DNA from 3 places in the Pseudomonas sp. RP-B7 genome. Region 3 is predicted to be linked to each of the others. Evidence: predicted binding sites of a transcription regulator. Region 3 holds the regulator's gene; each other region holds the start of a gene.
What was found. The regulator FliA, encoded in region 3, starts transcription of late flagellar genes. The targets are predictions, from matches to a motif close to CTAAAGTTTNNNNNNNNNNNGCCGNTAA.
Positions count from the first base shown of each region.

Region 1: flgM (flagellar biosynthesis anti-sigma factor FlgM) is a predicted target of FliA. The motif match lies at 2,710-2,737, and genes of this name have one in related genera.
Region 2: OPU96_RS20505 (methyl-accepting chemotaxis protein) is a predicted target of FliA. The motif match lies at 3,368-3,395, and genes of this name have one in related genera.

Region 1 covers NZ_JAPFHC010000016.1:120,153-127,497, forward strand. Annotated here, with positions in the region: gene cheR (protein-glutamate O-methyltransferase CheR) at 1-809, opposite strand, end outside; gene OPU96_RS16595 (chemotaxis protein CheV) at 854-1,786, opposite strand; gene flgA (flagellar basal body P-ring formation chaperone FlgA) at 1,868-2,632, shown strand; gene flgM (flagellar biosynthesis anti-sigma factor FlgM) at 2,775-3,098, shown strand; gene OPU96_RS16610 (flagella synthesis protein FlgN) at 3,147-3,617, shown strand; gene OPU96_RS16615 (flagellar brake protein) at 3,714-4,463, shown strand; gene OPU96_RS16620 (MFS transporter) at 4,525-5,919, opposite strand; tRNA gene OPU96_RS16625 (tRNA-Arg) at 6,188-6,264, opposite strand; gene OPU96_RS16630 (hypothetical protein) at 6,591-6,818, shown strand; gene OPU96_RS16635 (PA3371 family protein) at 6,829-7,008, shown strand.
Region 2 covers NZ_JAPFHC010000024.1:63,713-71,057, forward strand. Annotated here, with positions in the region: gene gudD (glucarate dehydratase) at 1-44, opposite strand, end outside; gene OPU96_RS20490 (MFS transporter) at 64-1,425, opposite strand; gene OPU96_RS20495 (FadR/GntR family transcriptional regulator) at 1,763-2,473, shown strand; gene OPU96_RS20500 (tRNA (adenine(22)-N(1))-methyltransferase) at 2,479-3,180, shown strand; gene OPU96_RS20505 (methyl-accepting chemotaxis protein) at 3,500-5,557, shown strand; gene OPU96_RS20510 (VOC family protein) at 5,649-6,104, opposite strand; gene OPU96_RS20515 (glutathione S-transferase family protein) at 6,237-6,863, shown strand; gene OPU96_RS20520 (hypothetical protein) at 6,922-7,345, opposite strand, start outside.
Region 3 covers NZ_JAPFHC010000002.1:89,466-96,810, reverse strand. Annotated here, with positions in the region: gene flhF (flagellar biosynthesis GTPase FlhF) at 1-1,077, shown strand, start outside; gene fleN (flagellar synthesis regulator FleN) at 1,184-2,017, shown strand; gene fliA (RNA polymerase sigma factor FliA) at 2,014-2,754, shown strand; gene OPU96_RS03210 (chemotaxis response regulator CheY) at 2,923-3,297, shown strand; gene OPU96_RS03205 (protein phosphatase CheZ) at 3,316-4,104, shown strand; gene OPU96_RS03200 (chemotaxis protein CheA) at 4,116-6,353, shown strand; gene OPU96_RS03195 (protein-glutamate methylesterase/protein-glutamine glutaminase) at 6,401-7,345, shown strand, end outside.

The DNA of each region.
Region 1 (7,345 bases), on a different contig from region 3:
ATACCCGGGCTGCACTGCACCATCTGGTAGTGATCCGGCAGACCGTTCAACGCCTCGGAAGCACCAAGGAACAAATAGCCGCCACGCTTGAGCGTGCCATGGATGCGCAACAGGATGTCTTTCTTCACTTCGGCCGAGAAGTAGATCAGCACGTTGCGGCAGAACACCATGTCGAACTTGCCCAGGCTGGCGTAGCTGTCGAGCAGGTTGAACGAGCGAAACTCCACCCGGTTCTTGATCGGCGCCTTGACCGCCCAACGTCCTGCCCCTTTCGGCTCGAAGTAACGTTGCAGGCGCTCCTGGGACAAGCCACGGCCCAGCGCCAGGCTGTCGTATTCGCCGGTCTTGCAGTTGGTGAGCATGGTGCCGGACAAGTCGGTGGCGACGATCTGCGCACCGGCCTTGAGCTGGCCCATGTTGGTCCGTTCGAACTCATCGATGGACATCGAGATCGAATACGGTTCCTGCCCCGAGGAGCAGGCCGCCGACCAGATGCGCAAGCGCTGGCCCGGGCTGGCCTTGATGGCCTCCGGAAGCACTTTGCTCTTGAGCACTTCAAACGGGTAGGTATCACGAAACCACAGGGTTTCGTTGGTGGTCATGGCATCGACCACCATTTCCTTGAGCCCGCTGCGCGGCTGGCCCTGGATACGCTGCACCAACTCACCCAGGGATTTGATGCCCTGCTGTTCCATCAGTTTGTTGAGACGGCTGGATACCAGGTACTGCTTGTTTTCACCGAGCAATATGCCACAGGCTTTTTCCAGGAAGACCCGGAACTGTTCGAAATCCAAATTACCCGTAGACAATGATACCGCCTCTTAAATCGTGTGACCGCCAGGGGCAAATGCCCCTAGCCGTGATCTGCTGCCTTGATCCGGTCGACTACCCGGTTTGCCAGGTCATCAGGGCGGAATTTGGCCAGGAAGTCATCGGCACCGACTTTCTTGACCATCGCCTGATTGAATACGCCTGACAATGAAGTATGCAGGATGATATGCAATTTTTGCATGCGTGGATCGTTGCGGATCTCGGCCGTGAGGGTGTATCCGTCCATTTCCGGCATCTCGATGTCGGAAATCATCATCAAGAACTCTTCTTCCGGCTTCTTGCCGTCATCCACCAGCTTGCGCAGGTAATCCAGAGCCTGGCGGCCGTCATTGAGCGCCACCACCTCAACACCGATGGTTTCCAGGCAACGGGTCACCTGTTTGCGCGCCACCGACGAGTCGTCCACCGTCAGCACACGCAGCGAAATTGCCTTGTGTGCGGTTTCAGCGTCGACCACACCCACCGAAATCGATTCCGAGGTCGGCGCCACTTCGGCGAGGATCTTCTCCACGTCGATGATTTCCACCAACTGGTTATCGACCCGCGTCACCGCCGTGAGGTAGTGATCGCGGCCGGTGCCCTTGGGTGGTGGATGGATCTCTTCCCAGTTCATGTTGACGATGCGCTCCACCGAGCGCACCAGGAACCCCTGGGTCTTGGTGTTGTACTCGGTAATGATCACGAACGGGCTTTCGCGGTCCTGCAAACCGGACGAACCAGTGGCGAGGGCCAGGTCAAGAATCGGGATGGTCGCACCACGGATGTTGGCGACGCCACACACCACCGGGCTGGACTTGGGCATGATCGTCAGCTTGGGACATTGCAGCACCTCCCGCACCTTGAATACGTTGATGCCATATAGCTGTTTGCCATCCAGGCGAAAAAGCAACAACTCCAGGCGATTCTGCCCTACCAGCTGTGTGCGCTGGTTTACTGAATCCATTACTCCTGCCATGCCCAGACTCCTACGCTAAAACCTTTGAGGGTGCGACGCGCACCCAACTCTAAACGGCACGAGCTTTGCTAATTATTGGCTATGGATATTAAAACGACAGTTTCCCGACGCCTTCAATTACCACGGTACAGCAGATTGCTCTGCGTCTCGCTGGCATTGTTCGCCCTGGGCCTCAACAGCGCGGCCCGCGCGGACAACGTCACCTTGCCTGATCTACTTATCGGCGTCACTCAGGGGTTTCTTGAGTTCACTGTAGAAGATTATCTGGCAACCACACAGACACCGGGGCGTTATGAAATCCAAGTCAACCCATTGGACCCGCGTTTGCGCATGCCAATGTGCGACAAGGAATTGACAGCCACCCTGGAAAGCCCCGCCCAGCCCATTGGTCGCGTGACGGTCAAAGTGCGCTGCGAAGGCGCGTCACCCTGGACGGTGTTCGTGCCGGCGCAGGTCAAACTGTTCCGCGATGTGGTGGTGGTCGCCCGCCCGCTGAAGCGCACCGGCATCATCGGTCTAGACGATGTTGTACTGCGTGAACGCGACATCAGCCTGATCAGCCAGGGCTACCTCACCTCCGTGGACCAGGCCGTCGGGCAGAAATTGACCCGACCAGTGGTCACCGATCAGGTCATTACCCTGGTGCATCTGGAGCAGGCCGAGGTAATTCGCAAAGGTGATCAGGTGGTTATTTCCGCGAGCAGCGGTGCGTTGCAGGTGAAAATGCCAGGGGAAGCGCTGTCCAACGGCGGCATGAGCGAACAGATACGGGTAAAGAACCTCAACTCCAATCGAGTGATCAAGGCGCGGGTGACAGCCCCGGGGCAAGTCGAAGTGGCTTTATAGATCACTGGTATCGGGCGCCGGCTTTTTCTACACTGTGCGTCAGACGTCAGCGCGCGCAGGTTTATTGTCAATCGAGCCTAAAGTTTGTCCGGGTATGGCCGAAAACATGGCAAGCGTCCAAATACCCAGAGGTTTTTTTATCATGGTCATCGATTTCAGCCGTTTAAACAGTACCCAGGCTTTGCCCGGCTCTACGCGCACCAGCGGTGCCAAGGACAGCGTAGAAGCCAAGTCGCAACCGCTGCCCGCCAAGGCAGAACAGGTTGGCGCCAGCCAAAGCGGGGAATCCGTACACCTGAGCAATGAGGCTCAACAGTTGCAGAAGGTCACTGACTCGCTGCGCGATCAGCCGATTGTCAATAAGGCCCGCGTGGCCGAATTGAAACAAGCAATCGCCGATGGCAGCTACAAAGTCGACAGCAACCGTGTAGCCAGCAAGCTGCTTAACTTCGAAGCCGAGCGCTAGGCAAAGGCCTGCGCCGGGCTTTTGGACGCTTAAACCCCAAGGCCAGCCATGCACCACGACGAAAACCTGCTTCAACTGATCATTGATGATCTGGCGCCGACGCAACATTTGCTCGAGCTGCTAAAAGAAGAATCCCTGGCCCTCTATGGCCGGGACATGCCCCTGCTGGAAGAAATCCTGGCACGCAAGCAGTCGTTGATCGTGCTGCTGGAACAACACGGCAAGAAACGCAGTGAAATTCTCCTCAGCCTGGGCCTGCCCGCTGACCACGACGGCCTCGCACAATTGGCCAGTCACTCCTCCGTCGGCGACCAGTTGCTGGCGCAGAGCAAAGAACTCAATCAATTGCTCGCCCAATGCCAGGAAGCCAACCTGCTCAACGGTCAGTCGATCCAACTTCAGCAAGCCACGACCGCCAACCAGTTGCGTATACTCCATGGCGGTGAGCCTCCAGCCTTGTACAACGCCCAAGGCTCCACCTCACGCCTGGTCAAGCCAAGCACCCGCAGCCAAGCCTGACGCCGGTTTACAGCGCGCCCTATCCAAGGCGCGCCACATACTGGCAAAATGCCGGTTCTTGCGTGTAGTCGTATTTTGTCTGGAGATGGAAGAACCGTGTTCAACGCCCTTAATGCGGAAGATGCACCGCAGCCACCCAAGGTACTCACTACGCCCCTGGAAATTGTCGGCACCTTGCGGATGCTGCAAGAAAGCCACGACCCGCTGATCATCACCTTCCACGAACGCAGCCAGCGCTTCCAAAGCTATCTGGTGGACGTCGACCGGGACAAAAAGACCCTGGCACTGGACGAAATGATTCCGCGCGATGGCGAGCGCTTCCTCGAAAGCGGCGAACCGTTTCGCATCGAAGGTTTCCACGAAGGCGTGCGCGTCGCCTGGGAAAGCAACGGCACCTACACCATCAGTGAAAAAGACGGCCACCGTATCTACACCGGCAGCATGCCGGACGAGGTGGTCTACCATCAGCGCCGCAATGCCTTTCGCGCCGCGCTGAAGCTGGCACAACTGGTAAACATCGAGCTGGGCGGCGAGAAACTCAAGGCGCCGGTCAGCGGCAAGCTGCTGGACATCTCCGCCACTGGCTGCAAATTGCGTTTTGAAGGCGACATCTCCGAGCGCCTGCAACTGGGCCAGGTCTATGACCGCTTTATCGCCGCCCTGCCCTTCGGCAGCATGACCACCTCCGTCGAACTGCGTTACCTGCACTTCGAAGAGAAGATCAACACCACCTTCGCTGGCGTGCGCTTCCACAACATGAGTGGCCTGGTACAACGCCAGGTCGAACGATTTGTGTACCAACTGCAACGTGAAGCACGGCGTTTTGACAAAGACGACGACTTTTAAGCCTTAACACATGCAGCAAAAAAAACGGGCAGATCCTGATGGGATCTGCCCGTTTTTGCATTCAGGGGCGTGCCCTGCTCAAGTCATGGGGATGCTCTTCGGGGCCCAAGGGCTCCGGTGGCCCTTCGAAGGCAGGCTCTTCAACCGCTGGCTGTGCATCGGCTTCAGTCTCGACCTCAGGCTCTTGCGGCACAGCGGTCTGCATCTGCTCTTGCACCACCTGTTCATCGACCCGTGGGTCCAGCGCCGCCACCAGCGGCGAACTGGACATGCTGTCGGGCATGGCCACGTGATGCAGCGGCGCATCGTCCACCTGATGCAGATTGGTCACCGCCTTCGGCCGGATGCGCCACACCAGGATCAACGCACACAGGCTGAAGAACGCGTACAGCATTTGGCTGCCGAACAGCTTCATCACCACACCGGCCAGCAACGGCCCGATACTGGCACCCACGCCGTAGGTCACCAGCAGCATCGCGGTGAGCGAGACGCGGCGATCACCTTCCACGTGGTCATTGGAGAACGCCACAGCCAGCGGATACAGACAGAACTGCACCAGGGAACACGCGAACCCAGCCACGAACAGCACTTCCAACGGCACCTGGGTGAGCACCGCCAACGGCAACGCCGCCACCGCCAGGCACAGCGCGAAACAACGAATCAACAGGGCGCGATCATAGCGATCAGACAACCAGCCCAACGGCCACTGCACCACCAGACCGGCAAAAATGCAGCTACCCATGAACAGACCGACCTGCTCGGTGCTCAAGCCTTGCTGCGAGGCATACAGCGGCGCCAGGCCGTAGAACGAACCGACGATCAACCCCGCGCCCAGCACCGTACTCAGCGACTGCGGCACCCGCTTGATAAAGAAGCGCGGCTCCATCGGCGCCGGATGCAGCGGCGCCGGGTGAATCCGTCGGGTCATCGCCACCGGCACCAGGCACAGGGCAAAGCACAACGCGACCAACATCAGCAATTCGAGGCCGAGCTGGGGGTGCATCACCAGGATCAACTGACCCAGCACCAGCCCCAGGTAGGAGGCGATCATGTAGCCGCTGAACACTACACCGCGCTGCTTGGCGTCCGCCTGTTCATTCAGCCAACTCTCGATGACCATGTACTGGCACATCATCCCCAGGCCGACAATGACCCGCAGTACGATCCACGCCGGCAGCCAGTCAATCAGGCCATGCCCCAGCACTGCCGCGCCGACGATCCCGGCACAGGTGGCATACGCACGGATATGCCCGACCCGGGCAATCAGGCGATGCCCGATCTTGCCGCCCAGCACCAGGCCAAAGTAGTTGGCCGCCATCAGCGCACCGACCCACAGGCTGTCCACATGGTCGGCTGCCAGGCGCAAGGCCAGGTAAGTACTGAGCAGGCCGGAGCCGATCAGCATCATCAAAGAGGCGAAATAAAGGGCTCGAAAAGATTTCCAGATCTGGCGCATCGGCGTTCCGAGCGGCTCCTTGCGGTGAGAGACAGGGCTATCGGCATGATAGTCCTGGGTGGGCGGGTCCGGACAGGCGGCATATGCTGTTTCCGGGGATTATTTTGCTTAACCGTCAGACGCTGCCCGGCTGGCTGCAAGGTACATAGATCGTGATAAATACACCGCGCACCTGCTGTGAACCCTGAACAGCGTCAAGGTTCGACACATCTTTGAAAAGCACCCACAAAAAAGCCCCGCCAGAACAATCTGTGCGGGGCTTTGGATCTGGTGTCCCAGGGCCGGTTCGAACGGCCAACCTTCCCCTTAGGAGGGGGATGCTCTATCCAATTGAGCTACTGGGACCAATGACCGTCATCTCGCCAAGGGGCGGTGCGACGGACGGCGTGCATGTTAACGGCCGGGTTGGGTTTTGTCATGTCGTCTGTAGGCTTTTTGAGTGTAGGCCGCAGCTTACCGGGGTGGCTGCCGTTTGGTCCCGTGGAACCGGGCACTTGGTGCCATCGTGCAAAATGCATTACCCCAAAATGCCAGCATTGCAAATTGCAATAAAACAGCCCACCAAACTACACTTAAGTCACTGATTTTATTGAATTAAAACCTTGGCACGGGTTCTGCAATACCTCCCTTATAAAACCAACTCGGCCATGCCTGCTGCGGAGAACATGATTATGAACAGCGCCCTTCTGTTAGCTCTCAACACCGCAGCCCTGGCGGCATTGGTGGCCTTCCATTTCCAATCGAACACTAGCGACGACACCGCGCAGCTGCACCAGCCCGTGCCCCATCATTTGCAACAGCGTCCGCAACTGGCCGTGATGGCCGTAAAACCGCAATCCGACATTCACCTGACCCAGGGCACTCAAGCAGCGCCATCCGCCGAACACTGGGTTTTCTGAGGACGCCGCAATGAACAAGTCCGCCTGGCTGTTTCTTTGCCTGACCCTAGCCAGTGCCATCCTGGGACTGAATGCCAGCGCGCGGGACGTGCAATCCAGCGCATTTATCGCCAGCGGCGTGTTTGCCGGCATTCTGTTGCTGACCCTCATCGTGGGTCGCCGGATCAAATTCGACCCCGTACTGCGCTGACTCCCACCTACCTTATGTCGCCTCGTGCTAGTAAATCGGCAGATTGCCACTAGTCTTAAATTCAAGGGCAAAAGGCCACTTTGCTATACGATGTGCGCCCTAAAACCCTTTTGCGGCCGGGCTTTGCGCGATCATTACTGGATGAAATCCTTCGCCGAAAAGTTTTCCAACCAGTCCGCAAAAATGCAAATCAGTGCTGGCATTAAGCCTTTAGGCAGTTCAATATTTGTCACAGAATTGACGCCAAGGAACTGGCAAATCTGAGGCATGATGCGGCCTCTTTGCAATTCAGGTTGAACTTTGGTCGTGAGCCTTGTCTTAACACTCATCGCTTGCG
Region 2 (7,345 bases), on a different contig from region 3:
GCGACCGGGATGACTTGGAAATCGCTGACGATAGGCGTGTTCATGGCAGGTTCCTAAATAGGTTCAGAGAGGTTTGCTGATGGCCGCGCCGCTGGGCACGACGCTGGGTGCCGCCAGCGCGGCAGAGGGCGAAGTCTTGGCAAAAAACACCAGGATCGCGGCCAGCACCGAGGTGCCGGCCAGGCCGTAGAGGCCGCCCTGGATAGACCCGGTGGTCTGTTCCAGGAAGCCGAACGTGGTCGGCGCAACAAAGCCGCCCAGGTTGCCGATGGAGTTGATCAGCGCGATCACCGCCGCAGCGATGCGCGCATCCAGGTAGCCCTGGGGAATCGGCCAGAACAGCGACGACGCCGACTTGAAACCGATCGCCGCAAAACAGATCGCTACGAAGGCAAACACCGGCCCGCCGGTGGTGGACATGAACATGCCCGCCGCCGCAATCAACAACGCCGCCGCAACCCACGCCTGCTGGAACTTGAACTTGCCCGACAGCGACGCGAAGGCGTACATGGCGATGATCGAGATCAGCCACGGGATCGAGTTGAAGAAACCGACCTGCACGTCACTCAACTCACCCATCTTCTTGATGATGCTCGGCAGCCAGAACGTCGCGGCGTAGATCGTCAACTGGATGCAGAAGTACAACGCACAGAACAGCATGATCTGGCGGTCCTTGAGCAGCTTGCCGATGGTCGGCTTGACCGTGCTCAGCGCTTCACGATCGCGTTGTTCCTGGTCGATGGCGTTGACCAGTGCGTCCTGCTCTTCGCGGCTCATCCATTTCGCGTCGTGAGGCTTGGAGTCGAGCCAGAACCACACAAAGAACCCCAGCGCCACCGAGGCCAGGCCTTCGATGCCGAACATCCATTGCCAGCCGTGCAGGCCGAAGCCTTCGATCTGCAACAGCGCCCCCGACAAGGGGCCGGAAATCAGCGAGGCAACCGCCGAGCCACTGAGAAAGATCGCGATGGCCTTGCCGCGCTCAACGCCGGGCAACCAGCGGGTGAAGTAGTAGATCACCCCCGGGAAGAAACCCGCCTCGGCCACACCCAGCAGAAACCGCAGGATGTAGAAGTGGGTTTCGTTCTGGATGAACGCCATCAGCGTGGCGACGATGCCCCAGGTGAACATGATGCGGGTCAGCCAGATCCGTGCGCCGACCTTTTGCAGGAGCATGTTGGAGGGCACTTCGAACAGCGCGTAGCCGATAAAGAACAACCCGGCGCCGAAGCCGTAGGCCGCTGCGCCGATGCCCAGGTCATGCTCCATGTGCGTGCGCACGAAGCCAATGTTGACCCGGTCGATGTAGTTGAGGATGAACATAATCACGAACAGTGGCAGCACGTGGCGCTTCACTTTGCTCACGGCGCGCGCGAGGACGGGATCACTGGTTGAAGCGGCGGATGCATGGCTTGAATGGGTCACAGTTCAAAACTCCCCCTGATTGTTTTTATGCGGGTTTGTGCGTCTTGTTGATAGACATCATACAAGTGCTTTTCTTGAAGCCGCAATCGGGCGCTGTGATTTTTGTTTTTATAAGGCCGTAGGGGTTATTGATGTTTTGGTTATTTGTCAGTGTTTGCTGGGTTTTTTAGGCTGTTTGGTGGGTGTGGATAGGTGTGGATGCCTTGGCGATGTGTTTGAGTCTGTGCCAAGCAAAAAATAGTCATCATACAAGTTGTGTGGGATTTTGAATCTGCCCGGCCTCGTCTGCGGGCAGGGTGTTAAGCTCCCACCAGCCCAGCCCCGTGGACCCGTAACGATGCCCAATGAAAACGGAACGCCTGTCCGTAAACGTTCCAACAACCTCGCCCAAGGCGTGCTCGACGCGCTGACCCAGCGCATCCTGCTCGGGCAATTGCAGCCCGGTGAAAAGCTGCCATCCGAATCCACCATCGTGGCTGAACACGGGGTAAGCCGTACCGTGGTCCGCGAGGCGCTGTCCAAGTTGCAGGCCTCGGGGCTGGTGGAGACACGCCACGGCATCGGCACCTTTGTGCTCGCGCCGCAAGCGCAATCCGGCCTGCGCCTGCATGTGGACACGGTGGCCAGCGTGCGCAGCGTGCTCGAGTTGCGCTTGGGCCTTGAGGTGCAGGCGGTGGCGCTGGCCGCACTGCGCAGGAGTGATGAACAATTGTCGCGCATGCGTGTGGCGCTGAGTAACTACCAGGCTTGCCTGGCCAACAACGACAGTTGCGTGGAAGCAGACAAGCGCTTTCACCAGTTGATCGCCGAAGCCACCGGCAATACCTTCTTCACCGAAATCATGCTGCACCTGGGCAATGCGATGATTCCGCGCACCCAGGTCAAGGGCGCCGAGCGCGGCGGCGCGGACTTCGCCCAATTGGGCCAGTTGGCGCACCTGGAGCATGAGGCAATCTTCAATGCGATCAAGCGCCAGGACCCGGACGCCGCACGCGCCGCGATGGTGCTGCACTTGAGCAACAGTCGCGATCGTTTTTCGGGAGAGTAGGGCAGTTGAACGAACACACTTTATCCATGCGCCTGGAGCGCGTGGCGGCGAACGTGCCCGCCGGTGCACGCCTGGCCGATATCGGCTCCGACCACGCTTACCTGCCGGTGGCGTTGTTACGTCGTGGCGCAATCACCGCGGCGGTGGCGGGCGAGGTGGCGGCTACGCCCTTTCACGCGGCGCAGCGCACCGTGCGTGACAACGGCCTGGAACAACAGGTCAGCGTGCGCCTGGCCAAAGGCTTGGCGGCCATCGAGCCGCAAGACGGCATCACCGCGATCAGCCTGTGCGGCATGGGCGGCGAAACCATCCGCGACATTCTCGCCAGCGGCAAGGCGCACCTGAACGGCCGCGAGCGGCTGATCCTGCAACCCAACGGCGGTGAGCAACCGTTACGCCAATGGTTGATGGACAACGGCTACGCCATCCTTCACGAGGAGCTGCTGCACGAGAACCGCTTCTACTACGAAATCATCGTCGCCGAGCGCGGCGAGCCCGTGCGCTACAGCGCCGAGCAACTATACTTCGGCCCGTTGCACTTGCAGGCCCGCAGCCCGGTGTTTTTGGCCAAGTGGCAACGTACGCTGCGCGAGAAACAAAAGACCCTGGCCAGCCTTGAACAGGCGCGCCAGGCGGGGCTTGAGGACAAGTTGCAAGCGCTTGCGCGGCACGTCAGCTGGATCAACGCACTGTTGAAAGGCGAGTGAAAACAAAATGTGGCGAGGCCGCTTGCACCCTCTCCACAAGCACAGCGTTCGCCCTTGACTGACTGGCACCAGGGCCCGCTCCAGATCCGTTGTTTTGTACCAATGGTTACGCCTGTGAGCGGTACTGAGTGCTTTTGCCCCATTTCAGGGCAAGTGGCGTGCGCTTTTTGTGTGCCACCCCGCGTAACTCAAGCCTCCCACCCTACGGCCCGTATCTTGCTTGAGCCAAGTTAATCAATGACATGGCGTTTTGCCGTTAGTCATTTCAAGGCTTCACCGTGCGGTGCACCGCGTGGGTCGTTTTAGGGAGTGGTCGGACATGCACAGCTTTTTATCACCCGGTATCCGCCTACTCGGCCGTTTTGGTTTCGCGCGCAAGTTCCAGATCCTGTTCTTCCTGTTCATGCTGCCCCTGGCCGGCAGCCTGTGGATGATCGGGCAGGACTACCGCGCCAAATTGACTGTGATCTCCAGCGAGCAGTCCGGCGTGCGCCAACTGCTGGCGATGGACGCGCTGGACGCCCAGCTGACCGCCCAGCGCAACCTGGCCGCACGCTGGAAAGCCGCCGACATCCTGCACGCCCCCACACCGGCGGCGAAGGCGGCGATGGACAAGGTCGATGCCAACTTCCCGGTGCTGCTGCAAAGCCTGCAAACCCTCGGCGAGGCGCTCAAGGCCCAGCATGCCAGCGCCGATATCCTGACGCGCTTCGAGGCGTTGCAGGCCACGGTCAAGGGTATGGATTCCCAAGCCTTGCGTACCGTGGGCTGGTGGCCGGACGGCTATGATCGCTTCACCGCAGCCCTGACTGCGATGCAAGCCCTGCGCGAACAGGTGACCCTGGACACCGGCCTGATCCTCGACCCATGGCTGGAAACCTACCTGCTGATGCAGATTTCCACCCAGCACACCCCCGACCTGATCGAGCGCATCGGACGCATGGCCAGTGTGGGCCAGTCGTCCATCGCGTCTGGCCAGTTCACCCTGCAAAGCCGCTTGCAGATGCGCGACCTGCGCGGCCGTATCGGCGATGCGCGGGATCAGTTGGTCAAGGCCGCCGCCTCGCTCAAGGCCAAGCAATACGCGGGCATCGAGGCGTGGACCGCGCAGTACGACAGCAGCCTGCAAGGCCTGGATAACCAACTCAAGGTCCTCGACGACGGCGTGTTCGGCGGCACCATCAAGCTCGATACCACAGCGTTCGAAAGCAGTGTCGATACCATGCTCGACAGCCTCGGCGCGCTGCGCAACCAGACGCTGAAGTCCCTGGATGCGCGGTTGAGCTATTACCACAACCGCTCGCTGCAGCAGATCATTCCCGTGGCGGCGACGTTCAGCCTACTGGCGTTGGCGGCGCTGTACCTGTTTATGTGCCTGCAAGCCTCGATCCGCCGCAGCGCCAGTGGCATCACCACCCTGGCGGAGTCGCTGCGTGACGGCAACCTGTGTGTGGAAGTGGCGGTGCAAGGGCGTGACGAACTGGCGGCGATCAGCACTGCGCTGAACGTCGCAGTGGTGCAATTGCGCACCAGCCTGCTGGGGGTCAATAACGAGACCCAGCAATTGGGCTCGGCGGTGCTCACCCTCAATTCGCAATCAGGCAGCACCCTCAACGAAGTCGAAGACCAGCAACAACAGATCAGCCAGATTGCCGCCGCCGCGACCCAGTTGGCCGCCACGTCCATGGGCGTCGCGCGCAGTTGCGAACAAGCCTCGGGCAGCGCCCAGCAGACCCGGCGCATCGCCGAAGACAGCAGCCGCGACAGCCAGCGCACCACCGCGAGCATCCAGCAGCTCAACCGGCGCCTGACCGACACCGCCAATGCCTTGGAGCAAGTCAGCCAGCAGGGCCAGCAGATTCAATCGGTGGTCGACACCATCCGTGGCATTGCCGAGCAGACCAACCTGCTGGCGCTCAACGCCGCCATCGAAGCCGCCCGCGCCGGCGAACAGGGCCGTGGTTTTGCGGTGGTGGCCGATGAAGTGCGCAGCCTGTCGCAACGTACCCAGGCCTCCACCGCGCAGATCGCCAGCACCGTGGACAGCCTGCGCGCGACGGTGAGCCAGGCGGTCACCCTGATGGGCGCCGCGTGCGAGCAAGCGCTGACCGATGCCGAGTCCGTCACCGGGCTCGGCACGCGCCTGGGCGAGATCGCCGGCGCGGTGCAGAACGTCACCGACACCCTGGCGCAGATCGCCACGGCGGTAGAAGAACAGGCCGCGACGGCGGATGAAGTCAGCGGCAATATCCAGCAGGTGGACCAGGCGGCGGGGCGCTTGCTTGACGGTGCACGGGCGGTCAACCAGGCGGCCGATACCTTGAGCAAGGGCAGCCAGGCGTTGAGTGATAACACTGCACGGTTCCGGCTGAGCTGATCTCTGTTTGTGTCGCGCGCTTGTGTGGGAGGGGGTGAGCCTCTTCCCATCTTTGAGTGCCTTTCAGCATTTCGATGGGAGCGGGCGGCGATCAGTCAAATGCCTCTGCAATAAAGGCTTCCAGCGTTGCCGCTTCGAGGATTTCCATGGAGAAATGCCCGAAGCGCTTGGGCAACCAGATGATGCGTCCGCCGGACGGCGATTGCAGGTTTTCGCGGGCGAGCGGTGTGCCGTTTTCGTCTTCGGGTTGCACCCCAGCGGCGACCAGTTCGTCGTAGGCGATTTCGATGTCCGGCGTGGTGTAGCAATGCCGGTAAATCATCCCTTCGCCGTGGGCGTCCAGCAATGCGCGCAAGCTCCCCGCAATGGGCTGGACCAGCATGAAGCGCTCCTGCCCCAGCAGCACCACGGCATACCGCACGTGCAGGCCGCCGCGTTCCCACACGAACGTCTTGGAGATGCGGGCCTTGAGGATGTGCGCGTAGTAGGCGCAGGCCTCGTCGAGGTTTTCGACCAGTATGTCGACGTGACTGAATTTCAGATCCATGGTGCCTCTCCGTACGAGCCGATCCCCATCGTAACCATGGCGCCCGTCACACTGAAATATATTTCCTGGCACTCCAGGCCAGTGGCGTAGTCTCTTGCTCAGTCATTCACTGTCGCCCAGCGGAGCCACCCTATGATCACCGTCCACCACCTCAACAACTCCCGCTCGCAGCGCATCCTCTGGCTGCTCGAAGAGCTCGGCCTGCCGTACCAGATCAAGCGTTACCAGCGCGATCCGAAGACCAACCTTGCACCGCCTGAACTCAAGGCCATCCACCCGCTGGGCAAATCCCCGGTGATCGAGGACGGTGGCCAGGTGCTGATCGAGTCCGCCGCAATCATCGACTACCTGATCCGCCGCCACGGCGCCGGCCGCCTGCAACCGGACCCGGCCAGTGCCGCCTACGACCAGTATGTGCAATGGCTGCACTTCGCCGAAGGCTCGGCGATGTTGCCGTTGATGCTCAACCTCTATGTCGGCCGCCTGGGCGAGGCGGGCGCGCCGTTGCATCCGCGCATCGAATCGGAAGTGGCCAATTACCTGGGGTACCTGAACGACGTGCTGGGGCAGACGCCGTACCTGCTTGGGCATGAGTTGAGCGGCGCGGATATTCAGATGAGCTTTATCGGCGAAGTCGCCGGGGCGCAGGGCAAGTTGGCGGCGTATCCGCACCTGGCGGCGTGGGTGCAGAAATTCCAGGCACGCCCGGCGTATCGCAAGGCAGTGGAGCAAGGTGGCGAGTACGCATTCGCCAAATAACCCCCCTGATGTACACCAAACGGGCCCGCTCACTACGGGTGCGTCGAGGCAGGGTGGGTTAGCGGACTACTTCGAGCGCGGTGTATTCATTTACGTAATGGGTTTGGCTCGAGGTCGATTCCAGCGTCAGGGCCACGCCCAGATCTTCGATGAACACGCGTGAGGTCTTGTAGTCGCCCTGGTCGCAGGCCAGTTTGATCGCGTCACCGGTCAAGGTTGCAAACACCTGGCGCGCCGGAATGCGCGCACCGACGGTGCAGGTCAATGACGTGTCGATGGCCTTGTCGGTCGGCCGGGCGGGCACATTGACCATGTGCAACTTCGCGCTCAGCGTCTGGCCCTGGGTCCAGCTGGCGGGGATGTGCAGCTCGGCTTCACGGGTTTGCAGCACCCGGCCATCGCCCACGCCGTTCATTTTCGATTTCAGCTGGATCATGTCCGCCTGCGTCAGGCGGTCGACGTTAAAGGTCTTGCCGTAGACC
Region 3 (7,345 bases):
CGCGGCGACAGCGATGCCACCACCAATCGCCAGTTGTTCGCCGGCCTGCCGCTGACCGCTGCGGAGCCCTTGGTTGAGCCCACCTTCACCGAACCACCGCGTCCTGCAGCGCCGCCACCGGCGGGCGCAGTCGACCAGCGTGTGTTCGACTCGATGCGCTTTGAACTCAATGGCCTGCGTGAGCTGCTGGAAGTGCAGCTGGGCTCCCTGGCGTGGACACAGTTGCAAGGCAGCAAGCCGGCCCAGGCCAACCTGTGGCGCCGCCTGCAACGCATTGGCCTGTCCGGCCCGTTGTCCCGCGACCTGCTGGCACTGACCACCGAAATCGAGGAGCCTCGCCAAGCCTGGCGCATGCTGTTGGCGCACCTGGCGCGGATGATCGTCACCCCGGAAATCGAGCCCCTGGAAGAGGGCGGTGTGATCGCCATGGTCGGCCCTGCCGGCATGGGCAAGACCACCACGCTGGCCAAGCTGGCCGCGCGTTATGTGCTCAAGTACGGCGCGCACAACATCGCGCTGGTGAGCATGGACAGCTACCGCATCGGCGCCCAGGAGCAGCTCAAGACCCTGGGCCGTATCCTCAATGTGTCGGTAACCCACGTCGACCCGGGCCAGTCCCTGGCCAACGCCCTCGATCCGCTGCTGCGCAAGCGCGTGGTGCTGATCGACACCGCCGGCCTGCAGGCCAGCGATCCGGCGCTGCGCATGCAACTGGAAAGCCTGGCCGGGCGTGGCATCAAGTCGAAAAATTACCTGGTGCTTGCAACCACCAGCCAGAAACAGGTTCTTACCGCTGCATACCACAGCTACAAACGTTGCGGCCTGGCCGGCTGCATCCTGACTAAACTGGATGAGACGGCGAGCCTGGGCGAAGTATTGAGCCTGGCGATCAGCCATGAATTACCGGTCGCCTACCTGACCGACGGGCCGCGGATCCCGGATGATTTGCATCTGCCGCGCCGTCATCAGTTGGTCAGCCGCGCTGTCAGCGTGCAAATGCAAGAAGAGCCTAGCGAGGAAGCGATGGCCGATATGTTCGCCGACCTCTACCACAACCCGGCAAAGCGGGTGGGTTGAGGGCAGGGCGAACACCGTGAAATGTATCTACATCGTTGGTCTGCAAGCGATTCACGCGGCCAAGCCATGTAGCCTGCGTCTAAGCAAGACAAGGTAAAGAAATAAAATGGGCAGCATGCATCCCGTACAGGTGATCGCGGTGACCGGCGGCAAAGGTGGCGTCGGGAAAACTAACGTGTCAGTGAATTTGTCCCTGGCCCTGGCAGAGCTTGGCCGTCGGGTCATGTTGCTGGATGCTGACCTGGGTCTGGCGAACGTCGACGTTCTGCTGGGGCTGACGCCCAAACACACCCTCGCCGATGTGATCGAGGGCCGCTGCGAGCTGCGTGATGTGCTGCTCCAGGGCCCTGGCGGGATCCGCATCGTACCGGCTGCCTCCGGCACCCAGAGCATGGTGCACCTGAGCCCGGCGCAGCATGCCGGCCTGATCCAGGCGTTCAGCGACATTGGCGACAACCTCGACGTGCTGGTGATCGACACCGCCGCCGGGATCGGCGAGTCGGTGGTCAGCTTCGTGCGCGCCGCGCAGGAAGTCTTGCTGGTGGTCTGCGATGAACCCACCTCGATCACCGATGCCTACGCCCTGATCAAATTGCTTAACCGTGACTACGGCATGAACCGCTTCCGCGTCCTGGCCAACATGGCCCAGAGCCCGCAGGAAGGGCGCAACCTGTTCGCCAAGTTGACCAAGGTCACGGATCGCTTTCTTGATGTCGCCTTACAATACGTAGGCGCAGTTCCCTATGACGAGTGCGTGCGCAAGGCCGTGCAAAAGCAGCGTGCGGTCTATGAAGCGTTCCCTCGTTCGAAGTGCGCACTGGCGTTCAAGGCTATTGCTCAGAAGGTCGATACTTGGCCATTGCCCGCCAATCCCCGGGGGCATCTGGAGTTTTTCGTCGAGCGATTGGTGCATCAGACGAGCGCGGGACCTGTGCTATGACATCCAGCGGCTACAACCTTTACAAGAAGTCGGCACGTGACAGCCAGGGCGAATTGATCGAGCGCTATGCGCCGCTGGTCAAGCGCATCGCCTATCACCTGCTGGCGCGCCTGCCGGCGAGTGTGCAGGTCGAAGACTTGATCCAGGCCGGCATGATCGGCCTGCTTGAAGTGTCGACCAAATACGATGCGAGCAAGGGTGCCAGTTTCGAGACGTACGCGGGCATCCGTATCCGTGGCGCGATGCTCGATGAGGTGCGTAAAGGTGATTGGGCGCCGCGGTCGGTACACCGCAATACGCGCATGGTCAGTGACGCAATTCGTGCAATTGAAGCAAAAACCGGTCGCGACGCTAAAGATCACGAAGTTGCGGCCGAACTCCAATTGAGTCTCGACGATTATTACGGGATTTTGAACGATACCTTGGGCAGCCGCCTGTTCAGCTTCGACGACCTGCTACAGGACGGCGAACACGAAGGGCTGCACGAGGACGGCGCGAGTGCACATCTTGAGCCGTCGCGCGACCTGGAGGATGAACGCTTCCAGGGCGCGTTGGCGGACGCGATTGCCAATTTGCCGGAGCGTGAGCGACTGGTGTTGGCGCTGTACTACGACGAAGAGCTGAACCTCAAGGAAATCGGTGAGGTCCTGGGGGTCAGCGAATCGCGTGTCAGCCAGCTGCATAGCCAGTGCGCAGCCCGCTTGCGGGGGCGGTTGGGAGAGTGGCGCGCGCGCTGACAGGCAGTGTGGGGACACTGCAGACGAGACCGTGAAGGCGTGACGCTTTTGCGGTTTTGCGCCGTGGTGCCCTGGGCAGTCCTTTTTGTGTAACGCCTGTTGATTGAAATGGCGCGTCCAGGTGCTGGGCGCGTTTAAGACTGCTTGGAGGTCGAATTGGACAAGAACATGAAAATCCTCATCGTTGATGACTTCTCAACGATGCGGCGGATCATTAAAAACCTGTTGCGTGACCTTGGGTTCACAAACACGGTCGAGGCGGATGACGGCCTTACGGCGATTCCGATCCTCAACAGCGGGAGCATCGACTTTCTGGTAACCGACTGGAACATGCCGGGCATGACCGGTATCGACCTGCTGCGTCACGTGCGTGCCGACGAAAAGCTGCGCGGCCTGCCCGTGTTGATGGTGACCGCCGAAGCCAAGCGTGAACAGATCATCGAAGCCGCCCAAGCCGGGGTAAACGGTTACGTGGTCAAACCTTTCACTGCATTGGCCTTGAAAGAGAAGATCGAAAAAATCTTCGAACGCATCCACGGCTAATGCCATCGCGGGGGAGCTATGGAGCATAAAGAAACATCACAGGGAGACTTCGAGTCGACCCTGAAAAAGCATGCTCACCAGTTGGTCGACTGCCTTGAGAGAGGCCAGTTCGGCGACGCGGTGCAGTTGATCCATGAGCTCAACCAGACCCGTGACCGCGGCCTGTACCAGGAAGTGGGCAAGCTCACGCGTGAGCTGCATAGTGCGATCGTCAATTTCCAGATCGACCCGCACATGCCCCAGGCCGAAGAGATCTCGCAGATCACCGATGCCACCGAGCGCCTGTCCTATGTGGTCAGGCTGACTGAGGCAGCGGCCAACCGCACCATGGACCTGGTGGAAAACGCCACGCCTCTGGTCAATGGCATGGCCACCGAAGCCCAGGCCTTGAGCCACGACTGGGGTCGCTTCATGCGCCGCGAAGTCGGGGCCGAAGAGTTTCGTGAGTTGGCACGTCGGGTCGAAGGTTTCCTGTCACGCAGTGAGCAGGAAAACCGCATGGTTTCCAGCAACCTCAATGACATTCTGCTGGCCCAGGATTACCAGGACCTCACCGGTCAGGTGATCAAGCGTGTGACCCAATTGGTCACCGAAGTGGAAAGCAATTTGCTCAAATTGGTGCTCATGGCAGGCCAGGTTGACCGTTTTGCCGGCATCGAACATGACCGCGAAGCGATCCTCTCGGAAAAAGATCCACAAAAACATCTCGCCAAGGGTGAAGGTCCGCAGATTCATGCCGATAAACGTGAAGACGTTGTATCGGGTCAAGATGATGTCGATGACCTGTTATCCAGTTTAGGCTTCTAAGGAGCACCCACATGAGCTTCGGCGCCGATGAAGAGATCCTTCAGGATTTCCTTGTAGAGGCCGGCGAAATTTTAGAGCAGTTGTCCGAGCAACTGGTCGAGCTGGAAAGCCGACCGGATGATGCGAACCTGCTCAATGCAATTTTTCGCGGTTTTCATACTGTAAAAGGGGGCGCCGGCTTCCTCCAGCTCCATGAGCTGGTGGAGTGCTGCCACATCGCCGAGAACGTGTTCGACATCCTGCGCAAGGGTGAGCGGCACGTCGACTCGGAGTTGATGGACGTGATTCTCGAAGCACTGGATGCGGTCAACGGCATGTTCAGCCAAGTGCGTGAACGTGCCCCGATCACCGCAGCTACGCCGGAACTGCTGGCCGCCCTGGCGCGCTATGCCGAGCCTGCCGACATGTCGGCGGCACCGGTGGCTGAAGCTGTGCCGGAACCTGTGGCAGAGCCCGAAGCGGACGTGACCGACAGCGAGTTCGAGCAACTGCTCAACTCCCTCAGCGCGGTCAAGGCCGAGGCTGAAGCTCCGGCAGCGCCCGTTGCGGCGCCGACGGGTGAAGACATTACCGACGCTGAATTCGAATCGCTGCTCGACCAGCTGCACGGCAAAGGCCAGTTCGCCGCCGACGCGGTGGCACCTGCCGCGCCGACCGAAACGCCTGCCGAAACGCCAGCCGCCTCGACCAGCACCGACATCACCGACGACGAATTTGAAGCGTTGCTCGACCAGCTGCATGGCAAGGGCACGTTTGCGGCCGACGCCTTGCCCGCCGTCGCAGCCACCGCGCCAACCGCGGCGGCTGCCACGCCTGCTGCCCCTGCCGCACCTGCCGGCGACGGACTGATCTCCGATCACGAGTTCGAGTCGTTGCTGGACGAACTGCACGGCAAAGGCAAGTTCACCGAAGTGGGTGCGACGGCCAAGGTCGCCACGCCAGCGCCAGCAGCGGCGGCGAAAGCTGCGACTCCGGCAGCCGCCAAACCGGCTCCCGCGCCTGCTGCGGCGCCCGCCGCCGCCGCCCCTGCACGTGCCGCGGCACCTGCACCGGCTGGCGCTGAAAAACCTGCCAGTGAAGCCGAAACCACCGTGCGGGTTGATACCGCACGCCTGGACGACATCATGAACATGGTCGGCGAACTGGTGCTGGTGCGTAACCGCCTGGTGCGTCTGGGCCTGAACAGCGGCGACGAGGCCATGCAGAAGGCCGTGTCGAACCTCGACGTGGTCACCGCCGACCTGCAAACCGCCGTGATGAAAACGCGGATGCAGCCGATCAAGAAAGTCTTCGGCCGCTTCCCGCGCCTGGTTCGCGACCTCGCGCGCCAGCTCAAGAAAGAAATCAACCTGGAACTGGTGGGTGAAGAAACCGACCTCGACAAAAACCTTGTCGAGGCCCTGGCCGACCCGCTGGTCCACTTGGTGCGCAACGCCGTCGACCACGGCGTGGAAACCCCGGAAGAACGCGAAGCCTCGGGCAAGTCCCGTGGCGGCAAGGTGATCCTGGCGGCCGAGCAAGAAGGCGACCATATCCTGCTGTCGATTACCGATGACGGCAAAGGCATGGACCCGACCATCCTGCGCAATATCGCGGTCAAGCGTGGCGTGATGGACAAGGACGCCGCCGACCGCCTGACCGACACCGAGTGCTACAACCTGATCTTCGCCCCGGGCTTCTCGACCAAGACCGAGATCTCCGACGTGTCCGGCCGTGGCGTCGGCATGGACGTGGTGAAGACCAAGATCAGCCAGCTCAACGGCTCGATCAATATCTACTCGACCAAGGGCCAGGGCTCGAAGATCGTGATCAAGGTGCCGTTGACCTTGGCGATCATGCCGACGCTGATGGTGATGCTGGGCAACCAGGCGTTCGCCTTCCCGCTGGTCAACGTCAACGAGATCTTCCACCTCGACCTGTCGCGCACCAACGTGGTCGACGGCCAGGAAGTGGTAATCGTGCGTGACAAGGCGTTGCCACTGTTCTACCTCAAGCGCTGGCTGGTGGCTTCGGCTGCCCATGAAGAGCAGCGCGAAGGCCATGTGGTGATTCTTTCCGTGGGCACCCAGCGTATCGGCTTTGTCGTCGATCAACTGGTTGGCCAGGAAGAAGTGGTGATCAAGCCTTTGGGCAAAATGCTGCAGGGAACCCCGGGCATGTCGGGTGCGACCATCACCGGTGACGGTCGGATCGCGCTGATTCTCGATGTTCCGAGCATGCTCAAGCGTTACGCCGCTCGGCGTATTTGATTCTGGTGGGGTAGGGCGGTTCGCCCGCCCCGCCTAACGGAGTGTTTATGGCAGTCAAGGTCCTGGTGGTGGACGATTCGGGTTTCTTCCGCCGCCGCGTCTCGGAAATTCTTTCCGCCGATCCAAGTATCCAGGTGGTCGGCACGGCCACCAACGGCAAAGAGGCGATTGATCAAGCCATTGCGTTGAAGCCGGACGTGATCACCATGGACTACGAGATGCCGATGATGGATGGCATCACGGCAGTTCGACACATCATGCAACGCTGCCCGACCCCGGTATTGATGTTCTCCTCGCTGACGCACGAAGGCGCCCGGGTAACCCTCGATGCGCTGGACGCTGGTGCGGTGGACTTCCTGCCGAAGAATTTCGAAGACATCTCGCGCAACCCCGAGAAGGTCAAGCAACTGCTGTGCGAGAAAGTCCACAGTATTTCCCGCAGCAACCGTCGCAGCCTGTTCAGCGCACCGGCCCCCGCGCCTGCGCCGACACCGGCGGCTGCCGCATCGGCGAGCACGTTCGGTCGCCCGGCACCCGCTCCGGTTGCCCGGCCTGCGGTGGCGGCACCGACGCGTGCTGCGGCCGCCACGGCGTACTCGCCAGCGCCGAAACGCAAAGCCTACAAGTTGGTCGCTATCGGCACCTCCACCGGCGGCCCGGTGGCCTTGCAACGCGTGTTGACGCAGTTGCCGGCCAACTTCCCGGCGCCGATCGTGTTGATCCAACATATGCCAGCGGCCTTCACCAAGGCGTTCGCCGAACGCTTGGACAAGCTGTGCCGCATCAGCGTCAAGGAAGCCGAGGATGGCGACATCCTGCGTCCTGGCCTGGCGCTGCTGGCGCCCGGTGGCAAGCAGATGATGGTGGACGGGCGCGGTGCAATCAAAATCCTGCCGGGCGACGAGCGCCTGAACTACAAACCCTGTGTGGACATCACCTTCGGTTCGGCTGCCAAGTCCTACGGCGACAAAGTTCTGGCGGTGGTCCTCACC